3 linked regions of the Paraglaciecola sp. L3A3 genome follow. The protein of the gene in region 1 interacts with the protein of each later gene in a pairwise test. Links are inferred from orthologs where the notes say so. Each region holds a gene or a part of one and is shown in the gene's direction. Other genes may lie near its edges.

What was found.
Region 2: the proteins of ssb (region 1) and recO interact in binary tests that used the Escherichia coli proteins (3 or more experiments, as listed by UniProt). The link is inferred for Paraglaciecola sp. L3A3 from one-to-one orthologs.
Region 3: the proteins of ssb (region 1) and GQR87_RS02940 interact in binary tests that used the Escherichia coli proteins (3 or more experiments, as listed by UniProt). The link is inferred for Paraglaciecola sp. L3A3 from one-to-one orthologs.

Annotation. Positions count from the first base shown.
Region 1 is NZ_CP047023.1:4,951,891-4,954,948, reverse strand. Bases 14-2,909 are described here. They hold ssb (single-stranded DNA-binding protein), read left to right. Parts: upstream 14-1,099; coding sequence 1,100-1,720; downstream 1,721-2,909. Other genes in these bases: GQR87_RS20585 (TonB-dependent receptor domain-containing protein), read left to right, coding at 2,101-2,909; GQR87_RS20595 (MFS transporter), read left to right, coding at 14-1,087. Outside these bases: more of GQR87_RS20595, read left to right, coding at 1-13; more of GQR87_RS20585, read left to right, coding at 2,910-3,058. UniProt on the Escherichia coli protein: Plays an important role in DNA replication, recombination and repair. Binds to ssDNA and to an array of partner proteins to recruit them to their sites of action during DNA metabolism. Acts as a sliding platform that migrates on DNA via reptation.
Region 2 is NZ_CP047023.1:4,075,933-4,079,020, reverse strand. What follows is about bases 163-3,088. They hold recO (DNA repair protein RecO), read left to right. Parts: upstream 163-1,225; coding sequence 1,226-1,951; downstream 1,952-3,088. Other genes in these bases: acpS (holo-ACP synthase), read left to right, coding at 2,700-3,088; pdxJ (pyridoxine 5'-phosphate synthase), read left to right, coding at 1,969-2,700; GQR87_RS16970 (hypothetical protein), read left to right, coding at 911-1,192; recJ (single-stranded-DNA-specific exonuclease RecJ), read left to right, coding at 163-829. Outside these bases: more of recJ, read left to right, coding at 1-162. UniProt on the Escherichia coli protein: Involved in DNA repair and RecF pathway recombination.
Region 3 is NZ_CP047023.1:703,104-706,159, reverse strand. The notes cover bases 45-2,938. They hold GQR87_RS02940 (DNA polymerase III subunit chi), read left to right. Parts: upstream 45-1,204; coding sequence 1,205-1,672; downstream 1,673-2,938. Other genes in these bases: GQR87_RS02935 (valine--tRNA ligase), read left to right, coding at 1,665-2,938; pepA (leucyl aminopeptidase), read left to right, coding at 45-1,169. In the rest of the region: more of pepA, read left to right, coding at 1-44; more of GQR87_RS02935, read left to right, coding at 2,939-3,056. UniProt on the Escherichia coli protein: Part of the beta sliding clamp loading complex, which hydrolyzes ATP to load the beta clamp onto primed DNA to form the DNA replication pre-initiation complex.

The DNA of each region.
Region 1 (3,058 bases):
GGGAAGTTTAGTGGCAGCCAATGCTGAAAGTATGCAATGGGTAGTGATTGGCCGATTCTTACAAGGGGCGGGTGCTATTGCCGGAGCCATTATGGCCTTAGCCGGTGACCTAACCCGAGAAGAACAAAGACCTAAAGTTATGGCTATTATCGGTATTTCTATCGGTTTTTCTTTTTACTTAGCTTTATTACTGGGCCCGCTAGTAGTGGGTAAATATGGCTTAAGTGGTATTTTCTTCGCTACTGGTACCTTAGCGCTATTATGTATTCTGCTGGTGGTATTTGTTGTGCCCAACGGCAAAAACATCGCCCCTAGAGGTGACACCTTACCTATCGTGCGAGACTTAAAGATTTTATTTTCTCATCCGCAATTATTACGACTAAATATCAGCGTGATGTTATTACACATGTTGATTACTTTATTATTTGTACAAATTCCCGTATTTTTAATTGATTTAGCCTGGCCTCTGTCTACTCATTGGAAAGCTTATTCAATTGTACTATTTGCCTCAATTATTGGTTTAGTGGCCTTGATGTCACTGGCTAAAAAACAACAAAAAGTGGTGATGTTATTGAGTGTGGCGGGGTTGGCGTTAGTGTTTGCAGTAATGGCAATCGACCACTCATCCATTGTTTATTTATTAATTATTATCAGCCTGTTTTTTACCTGTTTTAATTATTTAGAAGCCAATTTCCCGGCTATGGTGTCAAGTATCGCGCCAGCGGGTAAAAAAGGCTCTGCTATGGGCATTTATGCTAGTTTTCAATTCTTTGGTGCATTCATAGGAGGACTGCTTTCAGGTAGCATTTCACAATATGTAGGCAACCAATGGGTGTTTGTATTGGCCTCTGGGTTATGCATCATTTGGTTGTTATTGATCCAAGGAATTTCTGCGACGAATCGTTTAAAAAGATATACACTTAAGACAATTAATCAGACACCAGATTTGGCACTGCAGCAACTTTCAGAATTGGAAGGTGTAGTGGATGTAACCGTTGTTTCAGATGAGCAGGTTATTTATCTAAAAGCAGATGGCAAACACTTCGATATGCAACAAGCACGACGTGTACTGGGTTTACAAGAATAGTGAGGAAATAAAATGGCGAGTAAAGGTGTTAATAAAGTAATTTTGGTCGGTAACTTAGGTAAAGATCCTGAGGTACGTTATACGCCAAATGGTAAAGCGGTGGCCAATCTAACCTTGGCCACATCTGAAAGCTGGAAAGATCAAAGCGGTCAAATTCAAGAAAAAACTGAATGGCATCGCGTATCTATGTTTGGCAAGTTAGCTGAAATTGCTGGCGAATATTTACGTAAAGGCAGCCAAGTGTATGTCGAAGGCAAGTTGCAAACGCGGAAATGGCAGAACAAAGAAGGCCAAGATCAGTACACCACAGAAATCGTTTTAGACCCCTTTAATGGTGTTATGCAAATGTTGGGTGGCAAAGGTGGAAACAATCAATCTGAAGGTGGGTTCCAAGGACAACAACGTCCAGCGCAAGCTCCGCAACAGAATCAAGGTTACCAACAAGCACCACAACAGAACCAAGGTTATCAGCAGGCTCCGCCGCCGCAACAGCAATATCAGCAGCCTCCTGCTCAACAAGCTCCGCAACAAAATCAAGGTTACCAACAAGCACCACAAGGTCAACAGCAGGGCAAACCAGCCGCACCTATGGCCGAACCTGATTTTGATTTTGATGACGATATTCCGTTTTAATTCAAGACAAAAATAGAAATGTTATTAAAAGCCGCTATTAAGCGGCTTTTTTATTTGGTGGCATGGTATCTACTTTTTGTCATAAATATGTAGGGTTTAAAGGAAAGTGTTTTTTGCCAACTTAAAGTAACTTTGGCCTCTGTTGTGATGGCCGCCTTTATAATAATAAAAACCAATAAGTGGCTGCTTTAAAATAATTTTTTTCGGTTGTTGAAAATATATTTTTAGTCCTTACCCAAAAATTATTATCACATTTAAAAACTCAGTATCAATCATTCTCACCAGTCTACTGCGACAATTTGCCACATTCCCCCTTTGTTAATTCTAGGTTAAAGTTTTCCCAGTTTTCTGTTTCATATCATAATAAGAAAGGACACTTTATGCTTCCATTCAAGCGCAGTCGGCTTGCTATTTGTTTTACTCTTCCCTTTATTACCTTCGCAAATGCACAAACTACTCAAGAGCCAGTTGAAACCGTTGAAACCATAGTAGTTCAAGGTGAACAAACTAAATTAGATATTGAGACCGAAAGGTTATTAACCCCAGGCGGGGTGACTATTGTTGATAGTGCTGAGCTGTATGCAAGAAATATCGCGAATTTAGCCGATATGTTGCGTTATGTGCCGGGAGTGTGGGCCACTAGTACCAATGGCTCTGATGGGATGTTTTTTTCCAGTCGTGGCTCTAATTTAGATGCTACTAATTATGATATGAATGGTATCAAGTTGTTGCAAGATGGCCTGCCAGTGACCGCTGCCGATGGCAATAATCACAATCGTATGATTGATCCTTTGAGTGCCAGTTTTGCCACCATCGCCAGAGGGGCTAATGCGCTTACGTATGGTGCCAGTACTCTAGGTGGAGCGATTGATTTTGTTACCCCCACCGCGCGCGATTTAGAAAATGTGGAGTTATTTGTGAATGGCGGTAGTCATGGTCAACTGCAAGGTCGATTAAGTGCCGGAGTGGTAGCGGGCGATTTTGATGGTTTGCTGACTCTCGAAAGCAAGCAGTGGCACGGTTATCGTCAGCATAATAAGCAAGATCGCCAAGGTGTATATGCAAATGCAGGATTACAGCTAAGTGATAATGTACAAACTCGCCTTTACCTAACCTATATTAATAACGATCAAGAACTGCCGGGGGCTTTAAGTGCCGAGCAGTTTGCTGAAGACCCTTATCAGGCAGATCCTAAAGCGATAACAGGGCATTTTCAGGTGAATGTAGAAACCGCCCGATTGGCCAGTAAAACCAGTTGGAAAATTGATGATAAAAGTAGTTTAACTTTTGGTTTGTCGTATGAAGATCAAACCCTTTATCACCCAATAGTTGACAAGG
Region 2 (3,088 bases), 880 kb from region 1 along the record:
TTTGGGGATAGAATGCTTATTGACTGATGACTCAGGCAGAGCCAGACAGATAGCGGTGCAGCTCGATAGTCTCAATCGAGAAAGACGAGAAATTGAAAGTTCGATGCAACAAGAAGCTGTAAAGGCTCTTGATTCGTTAAACATTGAATCCGCTAATTTACCTTATGGCTTGGTGTTATACCAAGCTGATTATCACCAAGGGGTGATTGGTATTTTGGCTGGGCGTATCAAAGATAAATATCACAGACCGACTATTGCGTTTGCTCATCAAGATGATGAAACCTTAAAAGGTTCGGCTCGTTCTATTCCTGGTTTACATATTCGTGATTTATTAGAAGAGTTGAATAGCCGTTATCCTGATGTAATAGGTAAATTTGGTGGTCATGCTATGGCGGCTGGTTTAAGTTTGCCGCTGAAAAACTTAGAGGCATTTCAACGAGTTTTTAATCAAATTGCGGAAGAAAGTTTGCGAGATAAACCTCTAGCTGGCGAGTTGATTTCTGACGGAGAATTGCAGGCGGCCGATTTTACTTTGGCTTTTGCGCAAACCTTAAAAAGTGCAGGACCATGGGGCCAAGGTTTTCCTGAGCCACTGTTCGATGGTGATTTTCAGCTAATGGAACAAAAAATAGTGGGCGTTAAACATCTAAAAATGATGGTTAAACACCCAAGTGGATTATTGTTTGATGCTATTGCTTTTAATATTGACCCCGATATTTGGCCTAATCCAAGATGTTCTACTGTGAATTTGGCTTATAAGTTAGATATCAACGAATTTCGCGGCAGAACCAACTTACAGCTTATGGTTGAAGGTTTGATCCCAGTTTAATTTTTACACTCGCAGTTTATATATTTATGAAGTTAGCGAAAAGTGCTAAACTTGTTTTTTTCAGCTAACTCTAAAGTGGCCATGGCAAAAAAATCTGATGTAGAAAAATTGCTCGATAAACACGATAACCTCACTCACTCTGAAGAGATGACTGTGGTATCACATGTTCAACGCAAAGATGACGATTGGTTTATGAATACCTTATTGGTAGAAGGCACTGATGTACCTTTCAAATTCCGCCGTCGAAAAGTCTACAAAAATCTAACGGGTGCGCGGGTGAATTTGACTTATTACCCTATGACCGAAGAAATTGCGGGCATGGAGTTTGAAGCAATGAAAGTGGTACGCATAAAAGTTAGCTAGCTCACAACTCAATCTATTTTTCAGGTAAATCCTTTGGTTCCACAGCAGTTAAATGGTTTTTTGTTACATAGACGTGAGTATCGAGAAACCAGTTATTTAACTGACTTTTTTACTGCGGAACTTGGAAAAATAAGTGCCGTGGTGAAAGGTGTTCGTGGTAATAAGGGCGATAAAAAAAGTTTATTGCAATCGTTCCAGCCTTTGTTAATCAGTATTTCTGGAAAACACGAATTGCGTAACTTGAATCAACTTGAATCGAGTGCAAGTATGTTTCGTTTAGCTGGCCATCATTTATTTTCGGCTATGTATATCAACGAAATTCTCAATCGTTTGTTGCCTAAAGAAGTTCCTCATCCTGAATTATATTGTTTGTATCAAGAAACCCTTGCGTTATTAAACACAGGTTGCAAAATTGAGCCTTGTTTACGAGAGTTTGAAATCAGTTTATTAAATGAATTAGGTTACGGTTTTGATTTAAATTATGACTATGAAAATGAGCAAGCGGTAGAACCTGATGGTGAATATTGTTTGGTTTTAGAACAAGGAGTGAAACGAGTTGGGGCTGAATTTAAAGGCAACAATCGATTCTCTGGAGATGCTTTGTTACAGATGAGCCAATTAATTTGGAACCCTGCTAGTTTACATTGCGCCAAAAGTATAAATAGGCTCGCTTTGAGTCAGTTGTTGGGCCCTAAGCCCTTAAAAAGTAGAGAGTTATTTCAACAAACGTGGAAAATTAAACAAAAAAATACGGTTTAATAAGAAGGATAGTAAATATGAAAGAAATTTTGCTGGGTGTTAATATTGATCATATTGCTACCCTACGTAATGCTCGCGGGACTTCATACCCAGATCCTGTTCATGCTGCAGAAATAGCTGAGCGTGCAGGAGCAGATGGCATTACCGTACATCTGCGGGAAGATAGAAGACATATCACCGATCGTGATGTGCAAATTTTAAGACGCACTATTCAAACTCGAATGAACTTAGAAATGGCCGTGACCGAAGAAATGTTGGCTATAGCTGAACAAACGCAGCCAGAATTTTGCTGTTTAGTTCCCGAAAAAAGACAAGAATTAACAACCGAAGGTGGTTTAGACGTAGCCGGTAACCTTCCTCGTATGACTGCTGCATGTGCACGTTTGGCTTCGGCTGGTATACTAGTGTCATTATTTATTGATGCAGATAAAACTCAAATTGACGCCGCAGTCGCTGCGGGTGCGCCATATATTGAGATCCACACTGGTCAATATGCTGAAGCGAAAAATGAACAGCAACAAGAAAAAGAATTGACCATTTTGCTTGAAGGTATTCAATACGCCCATAAACAAGGTTTAAAAGTTAATGCAGGTCACGGCCTGCATTATCATAATATTAAACCTATTGCGGCCATTCCTGAGCTGTATGAACTCAATATTGGCCATGCAATTATTGCCCGCGCGGCGTTTGATGGTTTGCATCAAGCTGTGGCCGATATGCGCAAATTAATGCAAGAAGCTCGAGCTTAATGATTGCTGGGCTAGGGACTGACATAGTTGAGGTCGCAAGATTTGAGCAACAGCTTGAAAAATCTCAACGTTTAGCCAATAGAGTCTTGACTGAAGCTGAATTGCAGCAGTATGCCCAGCATAAATTTCCTGCTCGTTTTTTAGCTAAACGATTTGCCGCTAAAGAAGCAGCAGTCAAAGCGTTAGGTACCGGAATAGCGAGCGGTGTCAGCTTTCAAGATATTGAAGTACAAAACTTAAGCTCTGGACAACCCGTATTACAATTTAGTGGAAATTATGCTGAATTGTGTAAACAAAGAAATATCAGCTGTAGCTTTATTTCAATTTCTGATGAGCAAAATTATGCAGTAGCGACAGTGATATTGGAAATTAACGAGTTAGTTAAGAA
Region 3 (3,056 bases), 4.2 Mb from region 1 along the record:
CTGAATTACATGTAAAAGGCCGAGATACCTACTGGAAAGTACGCCAAGCAGTCGAAGCGACGCAAGATTCTTTATATACCTTTTTACAACTTAAAACCAAAAAAGGTGAGTTACGTCGCCCTTTACGTAAAATTGTCTTTAATGTGCCTACTCGTCGTGAGTTACCTATTGGTGAAAAAGCCCTTGCTCATGGTTTAGCTATATCTGCAGGAAGCAAAACGGCTAAAGATGTGGCCAACATGCCACCTAATATTTGTAACCCTGCTTATTTGTTAAAACAAGCTGAACAATTTGCCGAAACCTATGCAAATTTACAAGTCAGCTCTGTGAATGAAAAACAAATGGACGCCTTGGGCATGCATTCCTATTTAGCCGTTGGCCGTGGTTCAGTTAACGAATCGATTATGACAATCATGGAACATAATGGCGGACCTGCAGGGCAAGCTCCAATCGTACTTGTTGGCAAAGGTTTAACCTTTGATTCAGGTGGTATTTCCATCAAGCCTGGTGAAGGTATGGATGAAATGAAATACGACATGGGCGGAGCAGCAGGTGTGTTGGGCGCTATGCACACCATCTCTGAGCTAAACCTGCCTATCAATATAGTGGGGATATTAGCAGGCTGTGAAAATATGCCGGATGCTAATGCCTATCGTCCAGGTGATATATTAACCACTATGTCCGGACAAACAGTAGAAGTACTAAACACAGATGCCGAAGGACGCTTAGTTTTATGTGACGCATTAACATATGTCGAACGATTTGATCCTGAATTAGTTATAGATGTAGCGACCTTAACAGGTGCATGTGTTATCGCTTTAGGTAAACACGCCACAGGTGTAATGAGTAATCATAATCCTTTAGCCCACGAATTAATCAATGCCTCTGAACAAAGTGGTGATAAAGCTTGGCGTTTACCTTTATGGGACGAATACCAAGAACAAATTGAAAGCCCATTTGCTGATATGGCCAATATTGGTGGTCGACCTGCTGGCACAATAACCGCTGCCTGTTTCTTGTCTCGTTTTACCCGTAAGTATAACTGGGCGCATATGGATATTGCTGGTACCGCTTGGGTGAGTGGCAAAAACAAAGGTTCAACAGGTAGACCGGTGCCTATGTTGTCACAATTTTTGATGAACCGAGCAGGTATAGAAATCGAAGATTAAACTTAGTTTAATACTTAAAAAGGCCAATTATTATCATGTCTAATGTAGCGTTTTACCTACTAGATGAAACAGCCGAAACCCATAATCAGCCAGCGCATTTTGCGTTGGCTTGTTTGTTGGCCACCCGCAGTTATCGCCATAAACAGAAATGTTTAGTGTACTGTCAAAACCAACAACAAGCCGAACAGTTTGACGAACTATTATGGCAACTACCCAACGATGCTTTTGTCCCCCATAATTTGGCAGGAGAAGGTCCAGTTGGCGGTGCTCCGGTAGAAATATGTTGGCAAGCTCCCAGTCAGTTTAATCGCCCAGTGTTGATTAACTTAACTGACACCATTCCCGTTTTTCATCAACGATTTAGACAAGTCATTGATTTTGTGCCTGCGCTCGAAACATTAAAAGCTCAAGCAAGAGAACGATACAAACAATATAGAGCGGCCGGTAATCAATTAGATACCATTGCCGCCAGTACAATTATTAATGAGAGTAACGATGGATAAGACATTTAATCCACAAAATATTGAACACAATATATATCAACAGTGGGAAGACAGTGGCCAGTTTAAACCGTCTGGAGAAGGCGAACCCTATTGTATTATGATCCCGCCGCCAAACGTCACTGGTAGCCTACACATGGGACATGCCTTTCAACAAACCATAATGGATGCATTAACCCGTTATAAACGTATGGATGGCAACAATACCTTATGGCAAGTGGGCACAGATCACGCTGGTATTGCTACCCAAATGGTCGTGGAACGTAAATTAGCCGGCGAAAATGGACCGACTCGTAAAGAGTTAGGCCGTGACAAATTTATCGATAAAATTTGGGATTGGAAAGCAGAGTCAGGTAACACTATCACTAATCAAATGCGTCGTTTAGGCGCATCAGTTGATTGGGAACGTGAACGTTTTACTATGGATGAAGGTTTATCAAACGCAGTAAATGAAGTATTTGTTCGGCTACATTCTGAAGACTTAATTTATCGTGGTAAACGCCTAGTTAACTGGGATCCTAAACTTCATACTGCTATTTCTGATCTAGAAGTTGAAAACAAAGATAAAAAAGGTTTCATGTGGCATTTCCGTTATCCATTAGCTGATGGCGTAACAACAGCCGATGGTAAAAATTATTTAGTCGTTGCCACCACACGCCCTGAAACCGTATTAGGCGATACAGGTGTAGCGGTTAATCCTGAAGATCCTAGATACAAAGCTCTAATTGGTAAATTCATTGATTTACCATTGGTCGGTCGTCGCATTCCCATTGTTGGTGACGAACACGCAGATATGGAAAAAGGCACAGGTTGTGTGAAAATCACGCCTGCCCATGACTTCAACGATTACGAAGTCGGAAAACGTCATAAATTACCTATGATCAATATTCTGACATTTACTGCAGAAATTCGTCAACAAGCAGAAGTATTCGACACTAACGGCGAAGCTAGCGATGCAGTAAGTTCTGCATTACCTGAAGAGTTCCAAGGTTTAGAAAGATTCGCTGCCCGTAAAGCCGTAGTTAGCAAATTTGAAGAACTCGGTTTATTAGAAGAAATCAAAGATCACGATTTAACTGTACCTTATGGTGATAGAGGCGGTGTAGTCATCGAACCTATGCTGACCGATCAATGGTACGTGCGCGCTGCACCACTAGCAAAAGTGGCAACTGAAGCTGTGACTAATGGCGATATTAAGTTTGTACCTAAACAATACGAAAATATGTATTTCTCTTGGATGAATGATATTCAAGACTGGTGTATTTCTCGTCAATTATGGTGGGGACACAGAATCCCAGCTTGGTATGACGAACAAGGGAATGTTTATGTTGGTCGTGATGAAGCTGAAGCACGGACGAAGAATAACTTAGGTGAAGAGGTTAAACTT